One region of the Globicatella sanguinis genome, then DNA from elsewhere that is predicted to be linked to it. Evidence: predicted binding sites of a transcription regulator. Region 1 holds the regulator's gene; each other region holds the start of a gene.
What was found. The regulator Rex, encoded in region 1, represses fermentation and respiration genes when NADH is low (regulators of the CRP and FNR family bind a similar motif). The targets are predictions, from matches to a motif close to TTGTGAANTANTTCACAA.
Positions count from the first base shown of each region.

Region 2: the regulator Rex is predicted to act here: its motif matches at 7,376-7,393, upstream of pdhA (pyruvate dehydrogenase (acetyl-transferring) E1 component subunit alpha).
Region 3: the regulator Rex is predicted to act here: its motif matches at 7,323-7,340, upstream of adhE (bifunctional acetaldehyde-CoA/alcohol dehydrogenase).

Region 1 is NZ_CP126962.1:1,490,112-1,500,885, reverse strand. It holds gene CYJ72_RS06530 (GNAT family N-acetyltransferase) at 1-650, opposite strand, end outside; gene CYJ72_RS06525 (MetQ/NlpA family ABC transporter substrate-binding protein) at 802-1,629, opposite strand; gene CYJ72_RS06520 (MetQ/NlpA family ABC transporter substrate-binding protein) at 1,936-2,835, opposite strand; gene CYJ72_RS06515 (methionine ABC transporter permease) at 2,885-3,565, opposite strand; gene CYJ72_RS06510 (methionine ABC transporter ATP-binding protein) at 3,562-4,632, opposite strand; T-box leader at 4,673-4,931, opposite strand; gene CYJ72_RS06505 (aminotransferase class I/II-fold pyridoxal phosphate-dependent enzyme) at 5,084-6,244, shown strand; gene CYJ72_RS06500 (prepilin peptidase) at 6,422-7,087, shown strand; gene CYJ72_RS06495 (redox-sensing transcriptional repressor Rex) at 7,440-8,114, opposite strand; gene CYJ72_RS06490 (phospho-sugar mutase) at 8,583-10,304, opposite strand; gene pcp (pyroglutamyl-peptidase I) at 10,384-10,774, opposite strand, start outside.
Region 2 is NZ_CP126962.1:2,485,302-2,496,075, forward strand. It holds gene CYJ72_RS10945 (pullulanase) at 176-7,000, shown strand; gene pdhA (pyruvate dehydrogenase (acetyl-transferring) E1 component subunit alpha) at 7,548-8,657, shown strand; gene CYJ72_RS10955 (alpha-ketoacid dehydrogenase subunit beta) at 8,657-9,634, shown strand; gene CYJ72_RS10960 (2-oxo acid dehydrogenase subunit E2) at 9,724-10,774, shown strand, end outside.
Region 3 is NZ_CP126962.1:365,299-376,072, reverse strand. It holds gene CYJ72_RS01535 (pyruvate carboxylase) at 1-817, shown strand, start outside; gene CYJ72_RS01530 (CapA family protein) at 848-2,035, shown strand; gene CYJ72_RS01525 (hypothetical protein) at 2,297-4,153, shown strand; gene CYJ72_RS01520 (DUF6568 family protein) at 4,294-4,653, shown strand; gene CYJ72_RS01515 (hypothetical protein) at 4,655-5,146, shown strand; partial or broken gene ltrA (group II intron reverse transcriptase/maturase) at 5,668-6,706, shown strand; gene CYJ72_RS01505 (group II intron maturase-specific domain-containing protein) at 6,776-7,222, shown strand; gene adhE (bifunctional acetaldehyde-CoA/alcohol dehydrogenase) at 7,601-10,243, shown strand.

The sequences.
Region 1 (10,774 bases):
CTATCTGCTGCGACTCGCTCCACAAAAAGCCGTTCTTCATAATATGAATCGTCAAAGCACTCCGCTAATATATGAGCAATTGAATGCAAGTGTTCGGGTAATGCTCGTCTTACCTGTATGACATTTGATTCTTTTTCGTAATGCTGACGGTCGCAGAGTTTATTTTTTTGATCTTCCACAGATGTAATTGTTTGAGTTTCTGCACCAAAAAACTCTTTTTGATCATTTCCAAATTGTAAAATCAATTCTGGTATCGCATCAGGATTAAGACGATAACGATTAAAAATCGCGGGATATTGCTGATAAAATTTACGTTCTATTTTATAACCAATCGTTCTTATTCGATAATCACGACAAATTTGTTTTATTTTAGCAACTATTACGTCTTTAATTGGTAGCTTTCGATATTGAGGATGGACGATACTCGCTACTTCTGCTAACGCTGTATCCTCTGCATAGATTGTTCCTACACCAACGAGATGACCTTGATGATAATATAACACTAAAAATGGCATCGTTTGATTAAAATTATATTGATTAGACAGAAATAACCAACGATAAGTGTGATCTACCTGATGAACCAATTGTTCTAATTGATGAATGTTATCTCTTAATTCTGATGATAGGTGGTTTAACACAACAATACTCATACTTGACTCCTACTGAAATTCAATATTCTATTAAGACACCTTCATTTAACAACAAAATCACGTTGTCGTCAATTCACAAAATAAAAAACCTTCTAGCTATCTCATCAATATTCGATAGCCAAAAGGTATGTTTGTGGTGTGTAATCAGTGATTACCAAGCGGCAACATTCGCACCGTCCGTAATTTCAGTAATTTTTTCTGCTACTTCCTCTGATTGATATAATTCAACAATATGTTTGTATAATTCATTTTCAACATCATCTTTACGTGTTACGACCACATTTTTATAGACCTCGTTCACTTTAGCTAAATCTTCTGTGTCAACAAAGATCGCATCATCTTCGATAGATAAATCATGGTCTAAGGCATAATTTGTATTAATTATCGCCGCATCTACGTCTGGTAAACTAACCGCTACTTGAGCAGCATCTAATTCTTTAAACTCTAATTTTTTATCGTTTTTAGTAATGTCTTTTACAGTTGGTAAAACCCCCGCTGCATCATCTACTTCAAGGACACCTGCTTGTTCTAATAATAATAGAGCACGTCCACCATTCGTTGGGTCATTTGGAATAGCTACTACTGCTCCTTCTGCTAATTCATCCAATGAAGTTACTTTTTCAGAATATGCTCCTAGCGGTGATACATAAGTATAGCCGATTGGTTGCAGATCTTCGTCATTTTCTTTATTCCATTCTTCTAAGTAAGCCACATGTTGGAAGGCATTTAGGTCTAAATCGCCACTAGCGACTGCCACGTTTGGTTGAACATAATCATTAAATAATTCAACTTCAAGGGTAATGCCTTCTTTTTCTGCTAATTCTGCTACAAATTCCCACACTTCGATTTCATCATCACTGGCCACACCGACTTTAACTGTCTCCCCATCAAACGGTTTATCTTCTGCAAAGGCAGTTGCTGGTGCTACTAAACCTGCTAATAACGCTAATACACTAACTTTTTTTACTAATTTTTTCATATGAATTCTCCTTATGATAAATATTTAAAGATCTTTTTCTAATGGGAAAATCGTTAAAAACCCGAATGTTAATAATTTTGCTTGGTTATTGTGTCATGTCCTGAACAATAGGTATTGGAAGAGAAGATGGGCAAAAACTTTTTAAAATCTGTCAGGCATATCTATTTAATTCAAAGCGCAGTGGTTGAGTGGTTTCAAATGGCGTCTTAACGACTTGTTTGAGACCTACTCAACTGGCCGACGCAGCGAAAATCAACTGACTTTCTACTTCTGGTCCACTCCCTCAAGTTTATTAATTATATTTTACTACTCTGCTACCGTTGTCTCTTGGGTTGTCTCATCTTCTGTTTGTTCCCCGATTACCGGTGCATTTTCCCAAACTGGTTTATCGCCACCATTCGTTGTATCATAAATGGCTTGCGCTACTGCATCGGTTTGATAAAGTTCAACAATTTTTAAGTATAATGGATTTTCTTTATCTTCTTCTCTAGCCACAATCGAGTTTTTATATTTCTCGCTTAATTTTTCTGGATAATCAGCATCTACAAAGATAGCATCTTTTAATGATAAGCCAGCATCATTGGCGAAGTTTGTGTTAATAATAGCTGCATCCACATCAGGTAAGGTTGCTGCTAATTGCGCCGCATCTAATTCCTCAATTTTGATATTTTTAGGGTTTTCTGTAATGTCTTCTGGAGTTACTAAAATTCCCGCTTCATCATCAATTTCCAACACTCCTGCTAATTCTAAAGCTAATAATGCGCGGCCACCATTCGTTGGATCGTTCGGGATAGCGACTGTACCGCCTTCTGGTAATTCGTCTAAAGACTTAATTTTTTCAGAATAAGTGCCCATTGGCGATACGAATGTAAATCCTATTGGAACTAAACTACCATCATTAGATTCATTCCAGTTATCTAAGAAAGCAATGTGTTGAAACGCATTTAAATCAATTGAGCCATTTTGTAAAGCTTCATTCGGTTGATTGTAGTCGGTGAAAAATTGTAATTCAACTTCAATCCCTTCTTCCTTAGCTTGATCAACCACTACTTGCCAGACATCTTCAGCCGAACCCGGTACGATTCCAACGGTAACCTTTTCCCCTTCAAATTCATTTTTTTCTTCTGCTTCCACATTGGTGAACAAAGGTAAAGTTAAAGCGCTCGTTAATAAAGTTAATGAAATAGTTTTAATAAATTTTTTCATAAAATCAAATCCTTTCTTAGTAGGTCAAACTTGACCGATAAATTGTTAATTAGTGTTCAATTTTTTTAATAATCCAATTGAAAATGAGTTGTGTTACAAAGACAATCACTAAAATTAAGAATGTTGCGACTAAAATAACATCCATTTTACTACGGTTATAGCCTCTGGCAATTGCTATCGTTCCTAGCCCTCCACCTGCTACCGCACCAGCCATTGCCGTTAAGCTAATGACATTGATAACTGTTGAGGCACTCACTCGTAACAATGACGGTAAACCTTCTCTTAAATAGACTCTAACAATAATATCCCATGGACTACATCCCATTGATTGTGCTGCTTCAATCACACCTGAATCTACTTCTAAAAGAGCAATTTCAACTTGTCGTGCGAAAAATGGAATCGTCGCAATGATAATCGGTACACTAGCCGCTGTTGACCCAATAGTTGTTCCGACAATAAAACGTGTGACATTTATCAGTAAAGCTAAAAGTATGATAAAGGGGATTGAACGAAAGATATTGATAAAGGCATCCAGAATTTTATAGATAACTTTATTTTCTAAAATGCCCCCAGGTCGTGTCACTGTCACAATGACACCGACAATCAATCCTAATATACCAGCAAAAATGATGGTCAAGAGTAACATATAGACCGTTTCCCAAGACGCTTTCACGATATCGTCAAGTAATTTATATACATCTGGCATATTGGTTTCAATAAATTGCATCATGCCTCATCAGCCTCCTTTTGAACATATTGTTGAAACAATGTTTGTACCGAATCAACTTTTACTGAGTGATGCTTTAAAAATTCAGTAGCAGCATTAATTTGTTGCGGTTCTCCTTTTAAAGCGACTAATAAATTGCCAACAGGTGTATTTTGAATAATTTCAATATGACCGTATAAGATGTTAATTTCAATCCCATATTCACGAATAACCTCTGTAATAAACGGTTGAGTCGTTTGATCGCCCGTATAGGTTAATCTGGCTAATTCAGATTCATGACTAATGGAAATGGTTTGAGGATGTTTCAAGACTAATTCAATCTCTTGGTCAAAATGGGTTGCTGTATTGATGAATTCTTTAGTTAAACGTTGTTTTGGTTGTGTAAAGATTTCTAATATACTGCCTTCTTCTAGGACATGCCCATTTTCCATTACTGCCACTCGATCACATAAATCCTTCACAACTGCCATTTCGTGGGTAATCACAACCATCGTGATATTCAATTTTTGGTTCAACTCTTTTAACAGTTTTAAAATCGAGCTGGTAGTTTTTGGATCCAAGGCACTGGTTGCTTCATCACAAAGTAAGACATCCGGATCATTGGCTAAAGCTCTAGCGATTGCCACTCGTTGTTTTTGTCCACCTGATAATTGACTTGGATAGCTATCGGACTTTTCTTTCAGTCCAACTAAATTTAATAATTCAGCCACTTTATGAGCGACTTCTTTTTTCGAAAGGCCACTGCCTTTTAAAGGAAATGCAACATTATCAAAAATCGTTCTTGAATTCATTAAATTAAAGTGTTGAAATATCATGCCGATTTTTTTGCGTGCAGTTCTTAATTCTGCGGGTGCTAATTCAATTAAGTTTTGTCCATTAACAATTACTGACCCATGTGTTGGTCTTTGTAATAAATTAATCGTTCTAACTAAAGTGCTTTTTCCCGCTCCACTATAGCCGACTATTCCAAATATTTCGCCGCGATTAATTGATAAATTGACATCTTTTACTGCAGTTACGACATTATCTTTTTGTTTAAAGACAACATCAATGTCTTTTAATTCAATCATTATTATCCCTCCAATATAAAAAACTCTCATCCTATCATAAATAAAGGACGAGAGTTATCATTTCGTGGTACCACCTTTTTTTGTTAAATTATTGCTAATTTAACCTCATACAGTACAGTCAAACATGTATTAACGATACTGTGCCATTTTAACGGTTGGATCCGTCCACTCTTATTGCGTAGCATTCAGAGTGACCGCTCAGTGGCCATTTTCAAATTAAGTTCATTTACTTACTTTCACCAAATGTAAGCTCTCTAGGAAATGTCCATTAATTTTACTTTCCACATCAATGCGTTTATTTATATTATGTAGCTATCATACAAGATAATTTTTTCTTTGTCAACAATTATTAATTAATTTCTCATTTTTCTCATTTTTTGTTTAATTAACTGTTATATCGCGGTTTTATATGCTACAATTTAAGAAATAACAATAGAAAGTTGGGATAACGGTGAAATTTAATCAACAACTTAATCATTTACAACCAAGCCCTATTCGTTCTTTCAACGAAGAAATTTCAAAAATAGAAGGCTTAATTCCATTAACAATTGGTGAACCTGATTTTAATACCCCTGTTTTTATTAAAGAAGCGGCGATTCAATCGATAAAGGATGATCTAAACGGCTACTCTCATTCACGTGGTATGATTGAATTACGTCAAGCCATTGCACGCTATGTCTTACGTAAATATGATTTATCTTACTCGCCTGATACAGAAATCATTGTTACGTCAGGACCTACGCAAGCTTTATTCGCTAGTTTCTTAACGATTTTAAATCCCGGCGATAAAGTGCTAATAGCGTCACCCAATTATGTTATCTATAACACTCAAGTGAGTTTGGCACATGGTGAAATGGTCATGGTTGATACTAGTGATACAAACTTTATCTTTACACCAGAGAAGTTAGAAGCAGCCATCATCGATAATCCTGGCACAACAGCTATTTTACTAAACCATCCTGCTAATCCAACCGGTGGTACCTATACTGAACAGCAACTTCGTGCATTGGTACCGATTATAGAAAAATATGATTTATGGGTAGTTTCTGATGAAATTTATGGGGAATTATCTTATGATCATCCTCATTATTCAATGGCTAAATTATTAAGAGAGCGTACAATTCTTATTAATGGTTTATCAAAATCGCATGCGATGACAGGCTGGCGCAGTGGTTTTCTAGCAGCACCGGTTGAAGTAGCCAACCAGTTATTTAAAGTTCATCAGGCAATGGTCAATACTCCTAATACGCAAATGCAATACGCTAGTATTGTCGCATATGACAACGGAGACGATGCTAGCGAAGAAATGCGCGCCATTTATAAAGAACGCCGTGATTTCTTAATGAAAGCTTTTAAAGAAATAAATATTGAAACTTTAAACCCTCAAGGTGCTTTCTACTTATTTGTTAAAGTTCCTGATTGGTACCAAGGCAATGATCGTGATTTCTGTTTAGATTTAGCACATCAAGCCAAAGTAGGCGTTGTACCAGGTTCAGGTTTTGGACCAGCCGGTAAAGATCACTTCCGAGTCAGCTATGCCGCTAGTCTTGAGACTTTAAAAGAGGCAATGAAACGTATTACTGCTTTTGTAAAAGAGCATCAACCTTCGTAATAATCGCTATCCTTTAATATAAATGTAATAACCTCAAATGTAACGGTATCAACCAGTGGACATTTGAGGTTTTTTGATGCTGATCTTGATTTTGTTGCTACTTAATTCGTTTAAAAAATTGAATTTAGATAAATGTTTTAAGTTCAAATAGCGTATCTATCAGTAGGAGGTTGTAAAATGACAGTACTACTCTTTATAATTGGGACTTGTCTGGCTTCATTTTTTACCTGTATAGCCAGTGAACAAACTATCAACTTTACACGTCGTTCTCATTGTGATAACTGCCATCACGCATTAGAAGCAATCGATCTGATGCCCTTGGTATCATTTTTAATATTAAAAGGAACCTGTCGTCATTGTCACGCGAGCTTAAATCGTAATTATTTTTTTCTTGAATTACTGGGTGGTTGCTTTGGTCTTTCTCTTTATTATTTACAATTCAATAACCTTTACGAAGGTTATCTATTATCACTCATTATTTGTTGGTTACTTTTATTAAGCATTGAGGATTATTTTCATTTACAAGTCAATTGGTGGGGATTATTCATCTTAGTCGTTCTTTGTCTGTTTAATAGACAGTCACTGTGGGTTGCAGTCGTTATATGGTTATTATTGGAAACAATCATTTATTATCGCCCTACGTCTTTTGGAGGAGCAGATGCCAAAATAATCGGCTTATTAGCTTGCACTTTAGAAGAAATGACCATCCCTTATTTCATCTTAGGCGCAGCCTTGTTCGGCCTTCTTTATTCCATATTACAATATCACCACATCAAACGCTGGAATGCCATTCCTTTTATCCCTAGCATCGCAATCAGTTATCTATTTTGTTTACTCTTATAAAAAAGGGCTCTATACTTTTTGGTGTAAGTGGGAGTGGGCAAAATTTTTTTAAATTTTGTTCAGGCATATCCATTTATTTCAAAGCGCAGTGGTTGAGTGGTATCAAATGGCGTCTTAAGATAGCTGAGTATAATCTTGGAAAATTCAATCTCGTTATTGTGCGTTAATTAAAAGCGCAGTGGTTGAGTGGCCTCAACTGTGCGGGGGTAGGCCGACGAAGCGAAAATCAACTGATTTTCACTTCTTGCCCACTCCCATTCACACCATTTGACAAAGAGCAAAAAAAGTAGGTAGGAAGTAGAAAATCTCAAAATTTTCCCTTCGGCTACCTACTCAACTATTATTTACCAAGTTAAAATGAGAAATTATATGGAACATCCATATAGTCATCATCATCATTTTCAATGTTACTATCGATGAAATATAATAGCGTTTGAAGTTCTGTCGTTAAGTCAACATTTTGAATTCTGACCGATTTCGGCACATCAAATCGAAGTGGCGTAAAATTCATAATTCCTTTAATGCCTACATTAACGAGACGTTCCACTACTTTTGGTGCTACTTCCTGAGGAACAGTTAAAATGACCACTTCAATTGCTTGGGCTTCGATTTGTTCTTCTAATTCATCCATGGAATAAACTGGAACTCCAGATAATATTTTTCCAATTAAGTCTTGATTAACGTCAAATGCTGCCCCAATACGCACATTATTATTTTTTCTAAAATTATAATTTAATAAAGCATTACCTAAATGGCCAACACCAATCAAACCGATTGAAGTTAAGCGATCTTGATTCAATGCCTTACTAAAGAAATCTAATAAATAATCTACATCATAGCCATAGCCACGTTTTCCTAATGCCCCAAAATAAGAAAAATCGCGTCGAATGGTTGCACTATCAACTCTCACGGCTTCACTTAATTCAGTTGATGAAATTCTCTTTTTCCCTGCATTATGTAAAAATCGTAAATAGCGATGGTAGATTGGTAATCGCTTGGCAGTCGCTTTTGGTATATCCTTGTGCATAATTTCCCCTACCTTTTCACTAATCTAATGTTATAAACTATTATAACTATCAAGATTATAGCAAAACTTCACAAAGATAGCTAGTGACTTTTACTTATTTGTATATAAAATCACAATTACTTTCGTAAAAGGATTCATTATCTTATAAGATGATTATGGAAGCTATCGTAAGAGTGTTATGAGGTCAGGCAGAAACTTTAAAAATTATATTTGGTTTCTGCTAATTCTTTTAGAGCGTAAAGTCAGTGGCCTCAACTTGACTCTTCAATAGACAGAGCATCGAGGCTGGGCAAAACTTTTTAAATTCTGTTCAGGCATATCTATTTATTTCAAAGCGCAGTGGTCGAGTGGCCTCAACTATGCGGGGGGGAACAGATGAATCGAATACCAATTAAAATTCAACTTCTTACCCGCTCTCATAAGAAAAAAACTGAGTAGAAGTTACTAAATTTCTACTCAGTATTATTGCTATTCTCCAATTAATTCTTGAATCGCTGTTTCTAATTTTTCTGCTTTTTCTTCTACTTCAACTTTAGATTGACCGGTTGTTCCTAAATATAATTTAATTTTAGGCTCTGTACCACTTGGTCTAAAGGCAACCCAACTGCCATCTGCTAAAGTATATTTTAAAGCATCAGATGATGGGTACGCTAATTGACGTTCTTTACCATCGCTTAACTTTAATGTTCCAGCTAAATAATCAGCCGTTTTTTCAACTGCGAGTCCACCCATTTCTGAGATACCTTCTTGACGAATATTCGCCATTAATTCTTTCATTTTTGCTTGACCAGATAACCCTGGGAAAGACAGTGAAATCGTCTTTTCATAGAAATGACCATATTTTTCATACATTTGGTTAATCGCATCTGCTAAAGTGCGACTTTCTTTCTTATGATAAGCTGTTAATTCAGCTAACACTACTAATGCTTGAATCGCGTCCTTATCACGTACAAATGGCTTGATTAAGTAACCGTAACTTTCTTCAAACCCCATTAAGAATGTATGTTCACCTGTTTCTTCGTATTGTTGAATTTTTTCTGCAATGAACTTAAATCCAGTTAATACTTCTACCATCGTTAGGCCATAACTTTCCATAATGGCATCCGCTAAATTAGTCGAAACAATTGATTTAACAGCTGCACCATTTTCAGGTAGTGCTCCTTTATGCTGTAAGGCGTTTAAAATATAGTCTAACATCAATGAAGCAATTTGGTTCCCGGTAATTAATTGATAGGTTCCATCCGCCGTTTTTACTTTTGCTCCTAAGCGATCTGCATCTGGGTCTGTCGCTAAAATAATATCAGCATCCACTTTAACCGCCAATTCTTCGGCTAAATCGAAAGCGGCATCAGATTCTGGGTTAGGTGATGCAACAGTTGAGAAATCGCCATCTGGTTTTGCTTGTGCTTCTACCACCTTAATATCTTTGAAACCGGCTTGTTCTAAAGCTTTCATCCCTAAATATAAACCTGTTCCATGTAATGGTGTATAAACAATATTGACTTGGTCAGCCATTTCATTGACTAATTCTTGATTAATGGTCACAGCTTTCATTTCTTCTAAATAAGCTTGATCCACAAGATCGCCAATAATCTCAATAATTCCTGAACCTAACAATTCAGTTTTATTACCGACTTCAACCGTTAATGGATTCTCAATCGCACGTACATATTTCGTTAAATTGTCTGCATCTTCTGGTGGCATTTGTCCACCATCCGCGCCATATACCTTATAACCATTATACTCTGCTGGGTTATGACTGGCTGTAATCATGATACCAGCGAAGGCATTTAAATGTCTCACAGCAAATGAAAGAACCGGTGTCGGTCTTAAACTTTCATACACATAACTCTTAATCCCTTGTTTCCCTAAAACAAGAGCGGCTTCCATTGCAAATTCTGGAGAAAAATGTCGTGAATCATAAGCGATAGCGACACCACGTTTTTTTGCTTCCTCACCATTTTCAATGATTAATTGCGCTAATCCTGCTGTCGCTTGACGAACTGTGTAAAGGTTCATACGGTTAGGTCCTGCACCTAATACACCACGCATACCAGCCGTTCCAAAACTTAAACTAGTTGAGAATGCATCTTCAAAAGTTGCTTCATCCATACTTTCGATTTCTGATCGAAGTGCTTCATCTAAACCATCAAAATTTTTCCACGTTTCCAACGTATTATGCCATGACATACGTTATCACTCCTCTCGTTTCGCTTTCAGTATACCATGATTTTCAAAAAACTACTATAAAAATTTATAATAGTGCTTTTTAGACTTCTGTTCCTCCAGTAATTTTGAGGTCATGCTGATTTTTAATAATCGTTGCTAAAGTGATTTCAATCGCTTTTACTATCTGCTCCAATGACATCGAAGGCTGATTGGGTTGGTCTACGACTTGACTAGGTAAATATGGAATATGCATAAATCCACCAATAACATTCGCTTTTTGAGCCGCTAATGTATCTAATAAGTAATACATTAAATGATTGCAGACAAAGGTCCCTGCTGAATTAGAAACAATAGCTGGAATTTGATGTTGTTTTAGCGCTTGAACGACACGCTTGATGGGTAATGTGCTAAAGTAAGCAGGTGAGCCTTGGGGATTAATCACTTCATCAATCGGTTGGTTGCCTTCATTATCCGGTATGCGGGCATCATCC
Region 2 (10,774 bases), 1.0 Mb from region 1:
ATCAGTTTGATAATCTGCCAAATTTTTCTAACGTATATTTTGTTACCGTTAACAAATCATATTCTCTCAATGTTACCGATATCATTATGAGATTTTAACTAGTAAATAAAATTTTAAGTTGCTATTATTTAAGTAAACGATTACAGCTTATTTGAGCTTGATGGAGGTATTAAAAATGACCGGTAAGAATAACCTTGAGGTAAGACGGGCGAAGTTATCGCAGAAAGTCGAAAAATTTGGAATTCGTCGTTTTAAAGTTGGGACTGCTTCGGTATTAATTGGTGCAGGCTTATTTTTTAATGCGAATTTTGTTTCTGCTCAGACAGTGACAGATGGCACATTGAGTGATTCAGCTGATAGCGCCTTAGTAGCCGATGCTAATGAAACAGAAGCTGAAGTACCATTAGTGGATATACCTGTATCAGCAGAAGTTAATGCGGATACAGTTGAGGAGACAACAGTAGTAGCGGAATCGAATGCTGAGACAGTTGGAGAAGAAGCACCAACTGAACTAGTAGAGACCACAGAAGCAGAGATAGATGAAAGTGTCGAAGAGTCTACTCAATTACCTGAAACAACTTTAGTAGATACAAACACTGCCGTTGAGGATGAGTCAATCAATGATGCTACGACAGTCAATGAACCTGTTACTTTATTAGCAGAATCAGATGAAACATCCATTTCAGAAGAAGTGACGGAAGATTCGACACCAGTAACATCTAATACAGATGAAGCAGTCAATACGTTCGCTAGCAATGAAACGGTAAGTGTAGCAGCTGCAACCAACAACACGGCAACGGCTGTTGAACCAATTGAAGAAGGCATGATACGCCTACACTTTGAAAATTTACCTGAAGATAAAATTGGTACTTTAGGTCTTTGGTATTGGGGTGGCGTAGAAAACGAATCAAGCAATCATCCTGATGGTTGGCCTAAGGGTGCAACGCTCTTTGATCCTAATAAAAAAGATGAATACGGCTATTATATTGATATTGCTCAATCTACTAATCCGGCTGATATAGGTTTCTTATTATTAGATACAGCTGGTACTGATGATGCCTCTATTAAAATTACGCCAACAGATCAAACCGTTAAATTATTAAGCGGTGAAATGAATGAAGCGTGGATTGATGCGAACTTCCAAACGAATAGTTATCAACCACTTAAAGATGAAAATGTTCTTAGAATTAATTATCTTCGTTCAGATAATAATTATGAAAATTTAGGTGTTTGGTCTTGGTTTGACGTAGAAAACTCACCACAAAATTGGCCAACAGACGCTTTAAAATTTGAACAAGAAGGTCAATATGGTCGCTACGTTGATTTACCATTATCCAAAGGTCTTGAGTCTAGTATTGGCTTTTTAATCGTAAATACGGCGGATGAATCAAAACCTTTAACAGATTTAGTTTTTTCTGATCGTAAAACGCATAGTCAAATATTCTTGCGTGATAACGATCAAACTGTTTATACCAATCCATACTTTGTTGCTGAAAATAAAGTAGACCCAAGTACAGCAACGCCTGGAGTCCATAATGTTACAGTCGAAGCAAGTGTTAATAAGGAAGTGGAATCCAATCATTTTGCATTATTAGATGTGACGATTACCAATCCTGATAATGCTGAGATTAAGCAAATTATTGCGGATACTTCTGCTTTGGGGACGAGTGCTGAAGTTAAAATTTCTCCTGAATTAAACCGTGTGACGATTACTGCAACACATGATACCAAACCAGGTGAATATCAAATACCGATTCGTGTCTATGATGCTGATAATGGTTACTATGAAACAACAGCCTCAGTAGTTGTTAAAGAGCATGTAAAAGCTGAAGGTGAATTAGATTGGGATGAACAAGTCATCTACTTTATGTTGACTGACCGTTTCTTTGATGGTGATTCAACTAATAATAACCCCTATAATCTACCTTATGAATCAGCAAAAAACCAAGGCGGAGTCTATCGAGGTGGTGACTTTAAGGGTGTTACAGCTAAATTAGATTACTTGAAAGACTTGGGAGTGACATCGATTTGGGTAACGCCAATTGTTGAAAACATTAAGTATAATGTAGGCGGTACTGATAATGTTGATGAGTTTTATGCTTATCATGGTTATTGGGCAAGTGATTTTGAAAAATTAAACCCACATTTAGGAAGTTTAGCAGATTTTCATGAATTAATTGATGAAGCAGCTGCTAGAGGCATTAACATCTTAGTCGATGTAGTGTTAAACCATCCGGGATATGGATTAAATAAAGGAGATTCATTACCAGTAGAAGGATTCCCAACAGCTGAAGATCAAGAACGCTTTGATGGTTTAATCCGTCAAGAAGAGGGAATGGATCCAGATACTCAACGTAGCTTAAGTGGCCTTCCTGATTTTGAAACGGAACGACATGAAGTAAGAGAACAATTGGTAGCTTGGCAATCACAATGGTTAGAAAAAGCTACTACAAGTAAAGGTAATAGTATTTATGGTTTCCGAGTTGACACTGTTAAAAATGTGGATAATACAACTTGGCAACACTTCAAGAATGTATTAGCAGAATTAGATTCAGATTTCCACTTAATGGGCGAATCTTGGGGAGCAAATTATACCAATGATAATGACGATTTAGGCGAAGGAAAAATGGATAGTTTGTTAGACTTCGGCTTTAAAGAAATTGCTAAACAACTAGTCAATGGCGATTTAACCGGAGCTCAACAAGAATTAATTAATCGTAATGGGTTTATTACCAACGCGGAGTCTCTTGGACAATTTTTAAGTAGCCATGATGAAGATGGTTTTACCTATTCGTTAGGTGGTGATTTAAATAAACAAAAGATTGCTGCTACTATTCAATTAACCGCTAAAGGGTTACCTGTAATTTATTACGGGGAAGAACTCGGTTTAAGTGGTGCTAATAATTGGCCTTATTATGACAATCGTTATCAATTCGATTGGGATAAGGTTGATGGCAATGCGATGCATGAGCATTATACGAAACTATTAGACTTTAGAAATGAACATTCTGAATTAATGGCGCGAGGAGATCGTACAACTTTAGCCGGTAATAATTCTGAAAAATGGTTAATTGCTAAACGCTCTTATAATGATCAAAGTGCCTATATTGCAACTAACTTAAACGAAACAGCAACACCTTTAACCATTGAAGTGTCAGGAGAAGACGCTGTCTTATTTGATCACTATTCAGGCAACTCTTATAATGCAACACTATCTGAAACAGGTCAGTATGTCGTTAATATTGAAGCCCCAGCGATTAACGATGGCGGAACCTTACTCTTAACGGTGACGAATGGTGACATTATTAATGCCAAATTAACCTCAGCAGAAGAGCCACCAGTTGAAGAAGGCATGCTTCGAATTCACTTTAAAGAATTACCAGACCAAGCTCATAATACTTTAGGTTTATGGACTTGGGGTGATGTTGCGACGCCATCTGACCAATTAGGATCATGGCCGACTGGCGCAACTAACTTTGGTGAAGCGGGACAAGATGATTATGGGTACTATCTGGATGTTCGTAAATCAAGCTTAGAAGCGAAGAAAATTAATTATTTAATTAATAACAATAAAGGCGATAACATTACCGGCGATCAAAGCATTGATATTATTTCACCAGCGATGGATGAGGTGTGGATTGATGCTGATTGGGGTGTGAATTATTATAAACCGATTGAAACTCCGAATACGGTACGTATTAATTACTACCGTACTGATGGTAACTATGATAATTTAGGTCTTTGGACATGGGGATCTGTTGAAAAACCAGGAGAAAACTGGCCAGACGGCATTGACCTTGACCGTGAAGGTAAATATGGATATTATGCCGATGTCACATTAAGTGAATTAGCTGAATTAGGATTTTTAATTGTTGATGAATCAACTGGAGAGAAAGTCATAGAACAAGATTTTATCTTTAAAGATTTAGAAAATCACACTCAACTATTCATCCGTGATAATGATGCAAAAATTTATACCAATCCATACTATGTTAGCCAAATTCAATTGAATAGTGCGGAACAATTATCAGAAAATACAATTGAACTCCAATTCTCAAGTACTGAAGGTTTAACCAATGAAGATTTATTAAATGGCTTAACCATTACAAGTTCAACTCAACAATCAGTAACCCTAGACTCTGTCTCTATCCAAGAGGGCGGTACTACTGTTTTATTAACAGGTGATTTCGCTCTTGAAAATGCTCCATTTGGCATTACTTTTGAGGAGATGACAGTTAATACACGTACAGGATGGCGTTTAACTGACGAAGTGTATGGTTATGACGGCGATTTAGGAATGACTTTAAATGAAACAGGTACTGTCGCAGAAATGAATCTTTGGTCACCGAGTGCCCAAGAGGTGAATGTGGTTGTTTATGATAAAGACGATAATAATACCGTCGTTGGACGAGTTGCGATGGCAGCTTCAGATAAAGGCGTTTGGAATGTTAAGTTAGATGCTGCTAAAGATTTAGGGCTAGAGACTTTGACTAATTATCTCTATCATTATGAAATTATTCGTGGTGGAAAAAAATATTTAGTTTTAGATCCATATGCAAAATCAATGGGAGCATGGGATAATACTAATCCAATGCCAGTACCAGAAGATGTAGTGAGTAAACCAGTTGGAAAAGCGGCTTTTGTAGCGCCAGATCAATTAGGACCAAAATTAGATTTTGCCAATATTGAAGGCTATAAAAAACGTGAAGATGCCATTATTTATGAAGCGCATGTTCGTGATTTTACTTCTGATCCTAATATCGCAGATGAATTAACGGCGCAATTTGGAACCTTTGCTGCTTTTGTGGAACGTTTAGATTATTTACAAGATTTAGGCGTTACCCATATTCAATTACTACCGGTGATGAATTATTACAATGTCAATGAGTTAATCAATGACGAACGTTTATTAGAGTATGCGTCAAGCAATTCTAATTATAACTGGGGCTATGATCCACAAAACTATTTTGCATTAACTGGGATGTATTCTGAAGATCCAACTAACCCAAGTAAACGGATTGAAGAGTTTAAGAACTTAGTGAATGAAATTCATAAAAGAGGGATGGGTGTGATTTTAGACGTTGTTTATAATCATACGGTTCAAGTCCATATCTTTGAAGATCTAGAACCTAATTATTATCATTTTATGAAAGCTGACGGTACCCCTAAAGAATCATTTGGTGGTGGACGATTAGGAACCACGCATAAGATGGCTAGAAGAGTCTTAGTTGATTCTATTAAATATTTAGTCGATGAATATAAAGTGGATGGATTCCGTTTTGATATGATGGGCGATCATGATGCGGCCTCTATCGAAGAAGCGTATAATGCAGCTAAAGCGTTAAATCCTAATATTTTAATGTTGGGAGAAGGATGGGTTACCTATGAAGGTGATGATGGTTTACCAGAACAACCTGCTGACCAAACATGGATGCAATTAACTGATAGTGTTGCTTCATTCTCAGATGAAATTCGTAATGAATTAAAATCTGGTTTTGGTAGTGAAGGACAACCGCGCTTTTTAACCAACGGTGCTCGTAATTTAGAGTTAATCTTTAACAATATTATTGGACGTCCAAGTAACTTTAAAGCAGATGATCCAGGTGATGTAATTCAATATATCGCTGCCCATGATAACTTAACCTTGTTTGATGTCATCGCACAGTCGATTAAGAAAGATCCAAAAGATCATTCTGACGAAATATTGAGACGCGTCCGCTTAGGAAATAGTATTATTTTAACGTCACAAGGAACACCATTTATCCATTCTGGACAAGAATATGGAAGAACAAAACAATACTCACATCCGGATTATCGTACAACCGTAAGTGATGATTCAATTCCGAATAAAGCAACTTACATGGTTGATGCTGATGGTAACCCATTTGAGTATCCATATTTTATTCATGACTCTTATGACTCAAGTGATGCGATTAACCGTTTCGATTGGGAAAAAGCGACCAATGCTGAAAAATATGCAGAAAATGTGTTAACGCATAACTATACAAGAGGTTTAATTGCAATTAGACGTTCTACCGATGCTTTCAGTCATGATCTAGCAAGTGAAATTGATGAATATGTATCGTTAATTACGGTTCCGAACACAGATCCTAAGGCTAAAGTGGAAGCCAATGATTTAATTATTGGTTATCAAGCTAAAGCATCTAATGGAGATATTTATGCTGTTTTCATTAATGCGGATGAAAAAGAAAGAACCGTTAATTTTGGCGAAGCTTTCAAACATTTAGGTGATGCGAAAGTCATTGCTGACGCTAAGCAAGCTGGAACCAGTGTGATTGAAACTCCAGAAGGGGTCGTATTAGATAAAAATTCTATCACTTTAGATGGTTTAACAACTGCTATCTTATTGATTAAGAAAGGCGAGGAGATACCAGCGACTGAAATTACACCAGTTCCTGAGATAAGCGAAGTCAAAGATGGAGAGGTCGTTCAAGGTCATGAAGTCACATTAGATGACTACTCAGCATTAATAACTTTACCAGAAGATGCTTATGTATCAGAAATCGTCGAAGGAATCAACACATCGAACATTGGTAAGCATTTAGCCAAAGTAAAAGTTGTCTTCAAAGATGGCAGCTCACGGATTGTGTCTATTACAATGTTTGTTTTTCCGTCTGAAACACCAATTGAGGATCCTGAAGAAGGACCAGGCCAAGAAGAAGGACCAGGTCAAGAAGAAGGACCAGGTCAAGAAGAAGGACCAGGTCAAGAAGAAGGACCAGGTCAAGAAGGAGAAGCACCGGGTCAAGAAGGAGAAGCACCAGGTCAAGAAGAAGAGGTACCTGGTCAAGAAGAAGAAACACCTTCTAAAGAAAAAGAAACGGATGCTAAAGCCAAACCGATTGAAAAAGTGGAATATGCAGCTGTTTTACCAAATACAGGTGAAAAAGTAAACACATCCATTTTCACTGCAGCTGCTTTATCGGTACTAGTCGGACTAGGTTTAATTGTCAAAAAAACCGAAGAAGAGCAAGAGTAGGTAACGAAATGAGCTAGTTGTAAGCGCAGAAATAGGATTGCGGATGTTGTCTTGACAGTCACTGGATAAATGAATTAACATAAAATTACCTATTAATCGCAACGCAACTAGTAGGAAGTGGGCACTCGAAGGGAAAATCATATGATTTCCTTCTTCTAGCTCACTTCTTTTTTTGTTAATTACAATAGTAAAAACATTTCTTCACAAACTATATCGAATTTTAATTATGTTTCACAAAATCTTCTTTGAAAATTTATGAAATCTATGAAAAATATAACAGTTTAAAAGTTGTTTTATAACAGAATAAACAAAAGCCAATGCTTTATTTATGAAAAAGTAAGAGTTTTTATTTAACATATAATTAAAAAAATTATTATGTGGTTCATATCACAAAGTCTATTCAAAGCCTATTATAACAATGATGTAAGCTATATTATACTTGCAATTACGAAGCGTTAGTGATACATTAAATTATGGAAATAGAGATAATAACAGAAATTCGGGCTGTTTTATTTCGCATTAAAAAAAGGAAGGAAAGTGTACAAGTATGGCAAATAAGAACACTACTGTTTCATTCGAAAAGTTATTAGATCCAAATAACTTCGATTTTAGCACTGTACAAATCATCGATGAAGAAGGTAATGTAGTAAACGAGCATTTATTACCTGAATTATCTGATGATGAATTAGTTAAGTTGATGGAGGATATGGTTTGGTCACGTATTTTACATGAACGTTCAACAGCATTAAACCGCCAAGGTCGCTTAGGTTTCTATGCACCAACAGCAGGACAAGAAGCATCTCAATTAGGGTCTATCAATGCGTTAGAACGTGAAGACTATATCATGCCAGGTTACCGTGATGTTCCTCAATTAATTAAACATGGTTTACCATTACATAAAGCATTTTTATGGTCTCGTGGACACGTTGCAGGATCTACTTTTGATAAAGATCTCAATGCTTATCCACCACAAATCATCATCGGAGCTCAATATATTCAAGCAATGGGTGTTGGATTTGGATTAAAACGTGACGGTAAAAATGCAGTGGTTGCAACTTGGACAGGTGACGGTGGTTCATCACAAGGTGACTTCTATGAAGGAATTAACTTCGCTGGTTCTTATAAAGTTCCTGCTATTTTCTTCATCCAAAATAATGGTTGGGCTATTTCAACACCACGTTCATTACAAACAGCGGCGCCAACATTAGCTCAAAAAGCAGTTGCTGCAGGTATTCCTGGTATCGTAGTGGATGGTATGGATATTTTAGCGGTTTACGCCGTAACGAAAGCAGCTCGTGAATATGCTTTAGCAGGTAACGGACCAGTCTTAATTGAAACAATTTGTTATCGTTTCGGACCACATACATTGTCTGGAGACGATCCAACTCGTTACCAACCAGAAGGTGTTCAAGACGAATGGCAAGCAAAAGACCCATTAATTCGTTTCCGTAAATACTTAGAAAACAAAGGTTTATGGTCTAAAGAAAAAGAAGACGAAGTGATTGAACGTACACAAGAAGAAATTAAAGAAGCTGTTAAATTAGCTGATCAAGAACCAAAACAAAAAGTTTCAGATTTCTTAAAAAATATGTTTGAAACTCCAGACGTGTTCTTACAAGAACAAATCGCAAAATTCGAAGCAAAGGAGAATAAATAATGGCTCAATTAACAATGATCCAAGCAATTACTCAAGCATTAGCGACAGAATTGCGTAACGATGACCGTACATTAATTTTCGGTGAAGACGTTGGTAAAAACGGTGGGGTTTTCCGTGCCACTGAAGGTTTACAAGACGAATTCGGTGAGGACCGCGTATTTAATACTCCTTTAGCAGAATCAGGTATTGGTGGTTTAGCGGTTGGGTTAGCTTTAACTGGTTTCCGTCCAATTCCAGAGATTCAATTCTTCGGATTCGTTTTTGAAGTAATGGATTCTGTTGTAGGTCAAGCGGCTCGTACACGTTACCGTTTAGGTAATTCACGTCAAATGCCTATTACTTTCCGTGCACCATTTGGTGGTGGGGTACATACTCCAGAAATGCACGCGGATAACTTAGAAGGTTTATTAGCGCAATCACCAGGTATTAAAGTAGTAATCCCTTCAAATCCATATGATGCAAAAGGTTTATTAATCTCTGCAATTCGTGATAATGACCCAGTGTTCTTCTTAGAACATATGAAATTATACCGTTCATTCCGTGAAGAAGTGCCTGAAAAAGAATATACAATTCCTTTAGGAAAAGCGAATATCGTTAAGGAAGGTACAGATGTTTCTGTTATTACTTACGGAGCGATGGTTCGTGAGGCATTGAAAGCAGCTGAAAACTTAGAAAAAGATGGTATTTCAGTTGAAGTAATGGATTTACGTACAGTTTCACCATTAGATTTAGAAGCTATTTTAGCAACAGTTCAAAAAACTAATCGCGTGGTTGTTGTTCAAGAAGCACAACGTCAAGCAGGTGTGGGTGCACGTGTTATTGCTGAAATTTCTGAACGTGCAATCTTAGACTTAGAAGCACCAATCGGATTTGTTGCTGCTCCTGATACTATCTTCCCATTTGGTCAAGCTGAAAAAGACTGGTTACCAAATGCAACAGATATTGAAGAACAAGTACGTAAAACTTACGAATTCTAATAGACTTTATACGAAGCGATTGACGAGAGGTAAACATGTTTTACCTCTTTGGTCAATCTCATTATGAAAAATAAAAGGAGACAAAAATCATGGCATTTTTATTCAAATTACCTGAACTTGGCGAAGGTATTGTCGAAGGTGAAGTAGCATCTTGGCCAGTAAAAGAAGGCGACGAGATTAAAGAAGATGACGTTTTAGTTGAAATCCAAAACGACAAATCGGTTGAATCTATTCCTTCACCAGTATCTGGAAAAATCTTAAAAATTCATGTTCCTGAAGGAACAGTAGCAGTTGTAGGCGATGTATTAGTTGAAATCGATGCGCCAGGTCACGAAGATGAAGCACCAGCAACTTCGCCAGCAGCACCAGCAGCGGCTGAAGCAACAGTTGCAGATTCACAAGCACCAGCAACAGGCACTTTCCAATTCAAATTACCTGAATTAGGAGAAGGAATTGTCGAAGGTGAAGTAGCATCTTGGCCAGTAAAAGAAGGCGACCATATCAATGAAGACGATGTTTTAGTTGAAATCCAAAACGATAAGTCTGTTGAATCAATTCCATCACCAGTATCTGGTACTATTACTAAGATTGTGGTTCCTGAAGGAACAGTAGCAGTAGTAGGTGATGTACTAGTTGAAATCGCAGCTGAAGGACATGTCCCAGAAGCATCAACAGCAACACCAGCAGCAACTCAAGCGACTGCATCAGCACCAGCTTCAACAACTGCAAGTGCTCCAGTTGCAGCAGCAGATCCTAATCGTCGTGTATTAGCAATGCCTTCTGTTCGTAAATTAGCACGTGACAAAGGAATTGACATCTCATTAGTACCAGGTACAGGTGCCAATGGTCGTGTAACAAAAGCAGACGTTGAAAACTTTGATAGTTCAGCAGCAGTGGCAACACCAACAGCTCAAGTTGCTTCTACACCATCAGCACCAGCTCAAAGTACTGCTGCTCCTGCACAACAAGCAGCACCAGCTAAACCTTATACATCTAATTTATCAGATTTAGAAACTCGTGAACCAATGACACCAATGCGTAAAGCAATTGCTAAAGCAATGGTAACGTCTAAACATACTGCACCACATGTTACTCACTTTGATGAAGTGGAAGTATCTGCATTATGGGATCACCGTAAGA
Region 3 (10,774 bases), 1.1 Mb from region 1:
AACACCTTCTTCTAAAGTTGTAGGTGATATGGCACTATTTATGGTACAAAATGATTTAGATGAAGCTTCAGTCATTGAAAAAGGGGCTAAATTAGACTTTCCTGCTTCAGTTGTCTCCTTCTTTAAAGGCGAAATTGGTCAACCGGCAGGCAAGATGAACGAAGACTTACAAAAGGTTGTTTTAAAAGGAGAAGCTGCTTTCACTCAAAGACCGGGTGAATTGATGACGGAATTTGATTTTGAAGCATTGAGAGAAGACTTATCTAAACGACTCTATACACCAGTAAACGAACAATTATTATTAAGTGGTGCTTTATATCCAAAAGTGACCCAAGAATTTCTTGATTTTGTTGAAAAATATGGTAAGGTAAGTGTGTTAGAGACACCAACTTTCTTCTATGGGATGAAACCCCATGAAACAATTTCAGTTGAGTTACAACCAGGAAAAACAATCAATATTGAATTGACTTCAATCGGTTCAGTTAAATCAAATGGGTTAAGGACAGTTTACTTTAACTTAAATGGACTATCACAAAAAGTTGAAGTCCATGATTTATCCGCCAAAACGACTGTGGATATTAGACCATTGGCCGACCGTCAAAATGATAACCATATTGCAGCTCAAATGCCCGGAACTGTATTTGCTATTAAAGTTAAAGAAGGCGACCAAGTTGAAGCGGGACAATTATTGATTATTACGGAAGCAATGAAGATGGAGACATCGATTGTTGCGACTAAACCGGGTGTGGTGAAGAAATTGTACATCCAAGAAAAAGATTCAATCAAAGCAGGGGAGTTATTGATTGAATTAGGCTAATAGTATTAAGATAAGAGAGAGAGCATATAGATGAAAAGATTAAGAAACATTTTGTTATTAAGTGCATTAACCTTATTAAATGTCGCTTGTCAAAGTCCAACTACTAATTCTCAAGCCAATGATGCGCAAACGACTACGGTAAGTGCTCAAGATGCTACGACTACCGTAAGTACTGAAGAAGCGGATGAAGCAAACGCTGATGCTGAAGGGGAGACTCCTACTAAAGAAGGACGTTCGGTGACCATTCGTTCGATCGGTGATATATTAATTCACGACTGGGTTTACGACAATGCAGCGACTGCTGATGGCTATGACTTTACTCCAATGTTTGAACCCATTAAAAAATATTTAGAAAATGCGGACATCACGACGGCTAATTTAGAAGTGATTGCTGCTGGTGATACTTACCCATTATCTACTTATCCAGCCTTTAATGCCCCTTCGGAAATTATTGATGCATTAAAAACGGTTGGGGTGGATATTGTCAATAATGCTACTAACCACTCAATGGACTTAGGAGCAAAAGGAGCTTATGCTTCAATTGAAGCTTTGAAAGAACGTGATATGCCTTATGTTGGTAGCTATGAAAGTTGGGATGATTATAATAATATGCGCGTTTTAGACGCGAATGGTGTTAAAGTAGGATTCCTTTCTTATAGTTATGGTGCAAATGGGAATTATATTCCTGAAGATCAAGCCTATCTTTTAAGTTTAATTGATACGAATTTAATGCCATTAGAAGTTGAAGCTTTAAATAAAATTTCGGATATTTCAGTGGTGATGATTCACAATGGTGAAGAATATGATACATTACCGTCTGTCTATCAAGCTAATGTCAACAATGTCGTGCGTAATGCTGGAGCGAATTTTATTTTAGGTGGTCATCCTCATGTACCACAACCGTTTATTGTGTATAACAAGTATCAAGCCGCAATGTTTTCTCATGGTAACTTTTTATCAGGTCAAGTCGAACAAGAAAACAAAGTAGGGGGCATTGCCGAGTATACCTTTACCGAAGTGGATGGCGAATTTGAAATTAGTAAAATACGTTTTATGCCGACATATTGTATCGGTGCTCAATTCGAAGATTATTATGTCGTACCTTTGGCAGATTGGGAACAATATGGCATTTACAATGGCGATGGTTTGTTTGCTGATTTAGAAGAACGCATGACCTATTACTCAAACTTAGTTGAAGTGGTTGATTATTTAGACTAACTTTAGAGTAGGTGACCTTCCCCAAAGGTTGAATATAGTTCTCTAGAAAAGTCCCATGATTGTTTTAGATGCTATTTTAAGGATTATTGACTAATAATATAAGAATTTTACCCTCAAGCTTTATTTTATACTTAACGCTAGTAGGCAAGGTGGACCAACGAAGTGGAAATTATTTGATTTTCTACTTCTGGTCCACTCTTTTTTATATGCTCAAAAGTATTTGGCATTATTTTTACGTACCTATTCTTAGGAGGGTGTACAATGAAAAAATGGCATTTAATTACATTGATAGTATTTTTAATCATGACGATAGTACCGCACACTGTGACAGCACAAGCCGTTGAGTTAGCTCAACCTTACCAATTAATTACTAACTGGGAAGGAGACATCATTAATCAGGAAAATTGTCAAATTTTAATCCAAAACCAGTTTAATCAAAGTGACAATATGAGTGAACTTAATCAATTGATAACGAATTATCAAACAACTTTATCCGAATTAGAAAGCGAATTTAATCGCTTAACCAGTGAAATTGAATCTCTCGAACACAATGAAAACTATTCGATTATTCAAGCAACCAACACCTTAAATGAAGTCATCGAAGCAACTTATTTAACGCTGCAGACAACCGAACCGGAATTTAATAACCTTACAGAAGCGGAACAATTAAGTTTGGTGGAAATGGATCAAAATGTCATTGAGTGGCAACAATACTTGGAGGGAATTATTCAACAACAAAACGAAGTCATTGCTTCACGCTCAATGGTCGAAACACAGTATCATGAGACCCTATATTTATTGGAAGTAGCACAAAATCAATTAGCTGAAAATCAAATGGCTGATCAACAATTGAATCAATGTCTTCTATATGCTTATTCTGTGCCTAAGATCAATGCGGAAAGTTTTTTAATTGATCACCAAATGAGTAGTTTAACCGAATATTTAGCTAATTTAGATTTCTATTTATCACAATTAGTACCATATCCTTATTATCAACTACGATTTGAAGATATTTATCAACAATTTACTCAAATTTTAACAATTGAGGAGATAACGCAAACACTTAACTTAAAAGGGAATATTCAGCTAGACGATGATTTAAAGAGCGCCTATCAATATCGAAAAGAATTGAGCATTAATGATGTGATTCGCTTTGTCAGCATCGCACAAAATGATGTTTATCAAAGTCAAACCAGTGAAGACTATCTGATAAGGTATCAGGAATTATTATTAATTAAAGAAGCACAATTTCTTTATTTTAGTCAAATTAACGCCAATGCATGGCAACTAATTAAAGATCATTTAGCAAATTTTTTAAATCATCAAGGTTATGTAAGTGATGATGCGATTGCTTTAGTACGTCAACTTAATCAGAAATATCAAGTAAAAATGGTCACCTTTAATGAAGCGACTCAAACTTGGCACCCGGTCGAAGCATCAACTACCGGTTATTTAGCAGAATACTATTACCGTGACATCGATTGGCATACGCTTGTCGAAGAAGAAACCACGAGCGACATTGAAGTGGAAGATAATAATGCAATTACTGAATCATCAAATAATGAAGATACAAAAGAAGATGAATCTACCCATAATATAGTGGACAATTCATCTAACCAAGAGTCTCCATCATCGACTAAGCCATTATCGGGTTCAAGATATTCTGCTAATCGTAGCACGAATACCCAACAGGTACCATCGACAACAAAATCAAGTAATAACACTAATACGCTGGACAATATTAAAGCAAAATTAGCAACCAATCAAAAGACTAACAACAACAAGCAATCAAATTTAAATAAAAACAATATCTCAACAGAGAAATCGAATAATCAGTCGTCCCAGAAAAAGACACAATCAAATAATAATCAATCGAGTGAAAAGGATCGTAATAATCAAGCAAATGATACAGAAGCCAATAAGACTAACAATCAGCAACAGTCATCATCCAACGCAAATAAAAAGCAAACGGTCCAATTACCAACAACTGGAGAACAACAAAGAGCCATGACTTGGGCATTGATTTTGTTAATGTTAGGTGCTATTTTAATCTTAATTTCAACTATTTATAAACGCAAGCAACGTCAAAAATTGGATGAGATTGATTTAGATGCTTAAATAAAATTTTCATCATTTAAACTTATTTCCTATATATGTAGTCATACTTGATATTAACTCCAATATAATAATCAGTCCTCATTAAGTGAATTTCCCTTATAACTATGTTACAATTTACTCATATTATGGAGGTAGATAAAATGAATGAAATCGAAACTTATTTAGAACAAATTAAAGTATTTGAGGAAATTTCACCAGTCAAAGGGATTGAATTATTAGAACAAGAGGGGACAAATATTTATATCGGAAGAAAAACTTGTCCATACTGCCGTCGCTTTGTAAATAAATTAAATAAAGTAGCACAGGAGTATCAATATAAAATTTACTTAATTGATTCAGAAAGTGAAGAATATGATTTCAAAGATATTCAATCATTCCGCGAACAATTTAACATTCCTACTGTACCAGGATTTTTAGTTAAACAAGCTTCAGGTGTCGCAGTTCGTTGTGACAGTTCAATGACTGAAGAAGAAATCGTTCAAATGATAGAAGAGAAGTAAAATGAAAAAACTTCTCCTACTTTTAATCCTTTGTACATTTATTATTGGATGTGATAATAAAGAGGAAGTGGAAACTGATCATTCTACGAGTGAAGCTACTATCGAGATGACTACCCAAACCCTTGAGGATACCTTAGCGGAAATTTCAACAACCTTAGAGGCGACCACTGAAGAAATAATAATAGCTGAAACTACTGAAGAAGTAACAACTGTAGTAGATACTACACCACTGTCAGATGGTATTTATACCTCAACTGAAATTATTAATTGGAGTAGCCCAGTTAAGCCAGCAGAAAAAGGGCTGAAACGGATTATCAAAATACTGCAAGATAAAAAAGAATATTATGATGCGATTGAATATTTATTTTATGTCGAAAATATTAGTCATAACCCGGAAGAGTATCATGTGCGTGTGATTCAAAATTTTTCAGATCAACAAATCGAAGTAGGTAACTTTATCTTACATGGTGAAGATGTGGAAACTCAAAATTAACAGATGGCATAAACAATAAGTAGGTTGAAATTAAAACTAAAGAATTAGGTCTTGGAGCCATATTTTTGTAAGAAGGATTAATAAAATAAATCCAAATCTAAATGACATCATAAGTGACCACTCTTTTGTTACAAAAATAGACATTTAAATAAGACTGAACCGAAAGTATTATTTTGGTTCAGTCTTTTTGTGCGCCCAGCATGGGCGTTAACTTGGCGGTTCAAGTCCGCTACTTCTAACGCATGTGAGACTGTAATGACTAAAGTCAAACAGTCTCAGCAAGGCTTTGCAGTAGGAACTGTTAGCTAAGGGCAAGGGTGTCGGTACCCTATCCTTAATCTCTAAGTGCTAAAGCACTAAGAATTAAGGTCGTCGTGAGGCGGAATCTGAAGGAAGCCTAAGGCAAACTCCTGCACCGACGAATAGAAACTTGATAGAAGGTCTAACCATAAGGGTGAGCTTGCAGAACAAAGTAAAGCCCAATACTGCACGGATTATGGTTGGATAAATCAAGCGGTGACATGGGAGGGAGGTTAACGCACCTTACCTGGGGAGGTCTCATGAGAGATAAGCATATCTTAGTAACAACGAATCATGAGAAGTCAGCAGAGGTCATAGTAGGTTGTCTACCAACTGAAGGACTGAACAATAATGAACATTGGAAAGAAAGAGAGGTAGTGAAGATGAAGAAGGCAGAAAACAAGCAAAAGCTTGGCAAGATGCAAAGGGATAAGACGGAATCGAAAGAGTATGCATCTGCGCAGAGTCAATCACTAGGAGAAGCTTTGGACCAATGGCGTCACTATCCGATAATGTCGAGGGTGGTAGAAAGAAATAACCTGAGACGCGCATGTGATAGAGTCAGAAGAAATGGCGGAAGCCCGGGTGTGGATGGGATGACCGTTGAAGAAGTAGAAAGTCATATCTTCAACTATTATGTTCCTTTGTGTAAGAAATTATTCGAAGGCACCTACCGTCTTCAGCCAGTAAAACGGGTTGAAATACCTAAACCGAATGGAGGGGTTCGTAAACTAGGCATACCCGTTGTAAGGGATAGAGTGATACAACAAGCGATTAAGCAGGTTATTGAACCGTCAATCGACAAGACCTTTAGCCCTTACAGTTATGGGTTTAGACCAAATCGCAATGCTCATCAAGCAAGAAAACAATGTGCCAAGTATTATGAAGAAGGCTACCGATATGTCGTGGATTGCGATTTAAAACAGTACTTTGATACGATTAACCATGACAAGCTGATGTATCTTCTGAAACAACCCATTGACGATAAATCAATATTAAGATTGATTAACCGATTCTTGCAAGCCGGAGTCATTGAACTAAACGGAAACTTCCAAAAGACAGAAAAAAGGCGCCCCACAAGGAGGTGTCCTGTCGCCATTACTCAGTAACATCTATTTACATGAGTTAGATAAAGAACTAATGAAACGGGGACACCGATTCGTACGCTATGCCGATGATTTTGTCATCTTTACGAAAAGTAAGCGAGCAGGCGAACGAATTCTACAGAGTATCAGCCGATTTCTATCAAAAGAATTGAAATTGGTTGTGAATACAGAAAAAAGCAAAGTAGGTAGTCCTTACCGTTTAAAGTTCTTGAGTTGTCTGATAATGAAAGCGAATGGAGGCTGTCGATACCGACCGACTAAAGAAGCAGTGAAGCAATTCAAAGCGAAACTTAGACAAGTCACGAGTCGAAAAACACCGAAAACCTTTCAAATGTTGGTAAAGGAAATCAACCAAGTAGCCAGAGGGTGGATACAATACCACGGAAGAGGCTATATTAAAGGCACTATCCGAGCCATTGAATCCTGGTTACATCGCAGAATCAGACAACTAATACTCAAACGATGGAAACGACCAAGAACGAAAATAAAAGAACTCATGAAGAGAGGGCTAACACTCGATGAGTCCAAACGTATCGCCTATTCAAGAAAGAAATATTGGCGATTGTCCTGTACTTGGGAAGTTCATCAAGCCATACCAACGGAAAAACTCTACCAATGGGGTCTTTTGAATATGACCCAATTGGCAGAGAAAGTGTACTTACATTATTGAACCGCCGTATACGAGAACCGTACGTACGGTGGTGTGAGAGGACGACTAATCAACTAATGATTAGTCTCCTACTCGATTGGCTAAACTTTTCACAATCTAATTGTGATTAAGAGCACAAACTTTATGTAAGTAAAGGGAATAGTTTAAGAAAAACATTGTGAAATCACCTTATAAGAGTACCACGAATCGCTTCACAATAGGAAAAAAACGTCTAAAAATTTGATAGCGTTTTCGTTATTTTGTTATCGTCATCGGCTTCTATCGAAAAGATTTTTATAAAAAATATGTGATTTTTTGCACAAAATCCTTGACATAACATTGTGAAAAATGTAATATGTAGTTGTAAAGAAGAAACACCTATTGAGGAGGATTTAAAAAATGGCAGAAGTTGTAGAAAAAAACAAACAGCAAATTGCTGAAGAGCATGTCGATGGATTAGTAAAAAAAGCAGTGGTGGCATTAGAAGAATTCCGTCTTTTAGATCAAGAGCAAGTTGATTATATTGTCGCAAAAGCATCTGTTGCTGCATTAGATCAACATGGTGTTTTAGCAAAACACGCTTATGATGAAACAGGACGTGGTGTCTTTGAAGATAAAGCAACTAAAAACTTATTTGCTTGCGAACACGTTGTTAACAATATGCGTCATACTAAAACAGTTGGAATTATCTCAGAAGATGATGTTACAGGATTAACTTTAGTTGCTGAACCAGTCGGAGTTGTTTGTGGAATTACACCTACAACTAACCCAACTTCAACTGCAATCTTTAAATCATTAATCTCATTAAAAACACGTAACCCAATTGTTTTTGCATTTCACCCAGCAGCTCAAGAATCATCTGCACATGCAGCGAAAATTGTTTACGAAGCAGCAGTAGCAGCAGGTGCTCCTGAAAACTGTATTCAATGGATTACTTTACCTTCAATGGAAGCAACCTCTGCTTTAATGAATCATCCAAGCGTTGCAACTATCTTAGCAACAGGTGGTAACGCAATGGTTAAAGCCGCTTACTCTTGTGGTAAACCAGCATTAGGGGTAGGTGCAGGTAACGTACCAGCTTATGTTGAAAAAACAGCTAATGTTAAACAAGCCGCTTATGATATTGTGATGAGTAAATCATTTGATAATGGAATGGTTTGTGCTTCTGAACAAGCAGCCATTATTGATAAAGAAATTTACGATGAATTCTGTGACGAAATGAAGTCTTATCATACTTACTTCGTTAATAAAGATGAAAAAGCTAAATTAGAAGAATTCTGTTTCGGAGCAAAAGCAAATAGTAAAAACTGTGCTGATGCTAAATTAAATGCTGATATCGTTGGTAAACCTGCTACTTGGATTGCAGAACAAGCTGGATTTACTGTTCCAGAAGGAACAAATATTTTAGCAGCAGAAGTTTCAGAAGTAGGGCCGAATGAACCTTTAACACGTGAAAAATTATCACCAGTGATTGCTATTCTAAAATCAGAAGATCAAGCAGATGGATTGAAGAAAGCTTGTCAAATGGTTGAGTTCAATGGTTTAGGACACTCAGCTGCTATCCATACTAATGATGAAGATTTAGTAAAAGAATTTGGACGTCAAGTTAAAGCAATTCGTGTTATTTGGAACTCACCTTCAACTTTTGGTGGTATTGGGGACGTTTATAATGCCTTCATTCCTTCATTAACTTTAGGATGTGGTTCTTATGGTGCCAACTCAGTTGGTGATAACGTTAGCGCAATCAATTTACTTAATATCAAAAAAGTGGGGAGACGTAGAAATAATATGCAATGGTTTAAAGTTCCTTCAAAAATCTATTTCGAACGTGATTCAATCCAATATTTACAAAAAATGCGTGATGTTGAAAAAGTATTTATTGTAACTGATGAAATGATGGTTAAATTAGGATTCTTACATAAGATTATCGAACAATTACATTTACGTCGTAATAAAGTGGTTTATCAAGTATTCTCTAACGTAGAACCAGATCCAGATATTTCAACTGTTCGTCGTGGTGCTGATCAAATGAAGAGCTTTGAACCTGATACAATTATTGCTTTAGGTGGGGGTTCTGTAATGGATGCTGCTAAAGTAATGTGGATGTTCTATGAGCAACCAGAAATCGACTTCCGTGACTTAGTACAAAAATTCATGGATATTCGTAAGCGTGCTTTCAAATTCCCTGAATTGGGTGAAAAAGCAAAATACGTTGGTATCCCAACAACATCTGGTACGGGTTCAGAAGTGACACCATTTGCGGTTATTTCAGACAAGAAAAATAATATGAAGTACCCATTAGCAGACTACTCATTAACACCAACTATTGCAATTATTGACCCTGCATTAGTAATGACAGTGCCAGATTTTGTAACAGCAGATACTGGTATGGACGTGTTAACGCATGCGATTGAAGCTTATACATCATTAATGGCGAATGATTATACTGATGGTTTAGCGTTACAAGCGATTAAGATTGTATTTGAATACTTAGAACGTTCTGTTAAAGAAGCAGACTTTGAATCTCGCGAGAAAATGCATAATGCTTCAACAATGGCTGGTATGGCATTTGCGAATGCATTCTTAGGAATTTCTCACTCAATGGCTCATAAGATTGGTGGATTCTTCCATACTGTCCATGGCCGTACAAATGCGATTCTATTACCATATGTTATTCGTTACAATGGTACTCGTCCTGCAAAACAAGGTAACTGGCCAAAATATAACTACTATAAAGCAGATGTTCGTTACCAAGATATTGCACGCTTATTAGGACTTAAAGCTGATACACCAGAAGAAGCAGTTGCTAGCTTAGCTCAAGCAGTTTATGACTTAGGTGAACGTTGTGGTATCGAAATGAGTATTAAAGCTCAAGGTGTTGACGAAAAAGAATACATGGCACGTGCAGAAGAAATTGCTTATCTTGCTTATGAAGATCAATGTACACCTGTAAACCCACGTTTAGCATTAGTAAGCGATATGAAAGAAATCATCGAAGATGCTTACTATGGATATAAAGAACGCCCAGGTCGTTTAAAATAATTTAGTTGATAGATAATAATAAGAGCTTTGTGCTGATGCAGAGCACAAAGAACTCTTATTAACACGAAGCACAAAATAATTCGCTTCCTCTTCGTGTTAACTTCAATTGTGGACTAGTTTTTATGGGAGATAATATCTAGTCATTTAGTATCGGAATAGCCAATCGGCTATTCCGTTGTTTTTTTATTGGTAAAGAAAACTGGCCAAGTGTAGCATCGCTTGATTGGCCAATTATTAGTAAAAGGACGCTACAACTTTTAGTATGGACCCACAAGAAAAAGGTTATTAATTGTGTGGACCTACTAAATATTTAGTGAGGAAAATGAATATGGACAAGCGGCAAAAATTTTTCCTTTTTTTGCCCAATCTCTATTACTAAACAAAGCTATTTGAAGTATGTATAATAAGAAGTTTGCAAAGAGGCTGGGCATAAACTTAATAAATTTAGTTAAGATTATTGTTCATTAATTATTAGCGCAATGATTGAGTGGTATCAAACTGCGTCTTAATGAGGTTTGGTATAAATTTGAT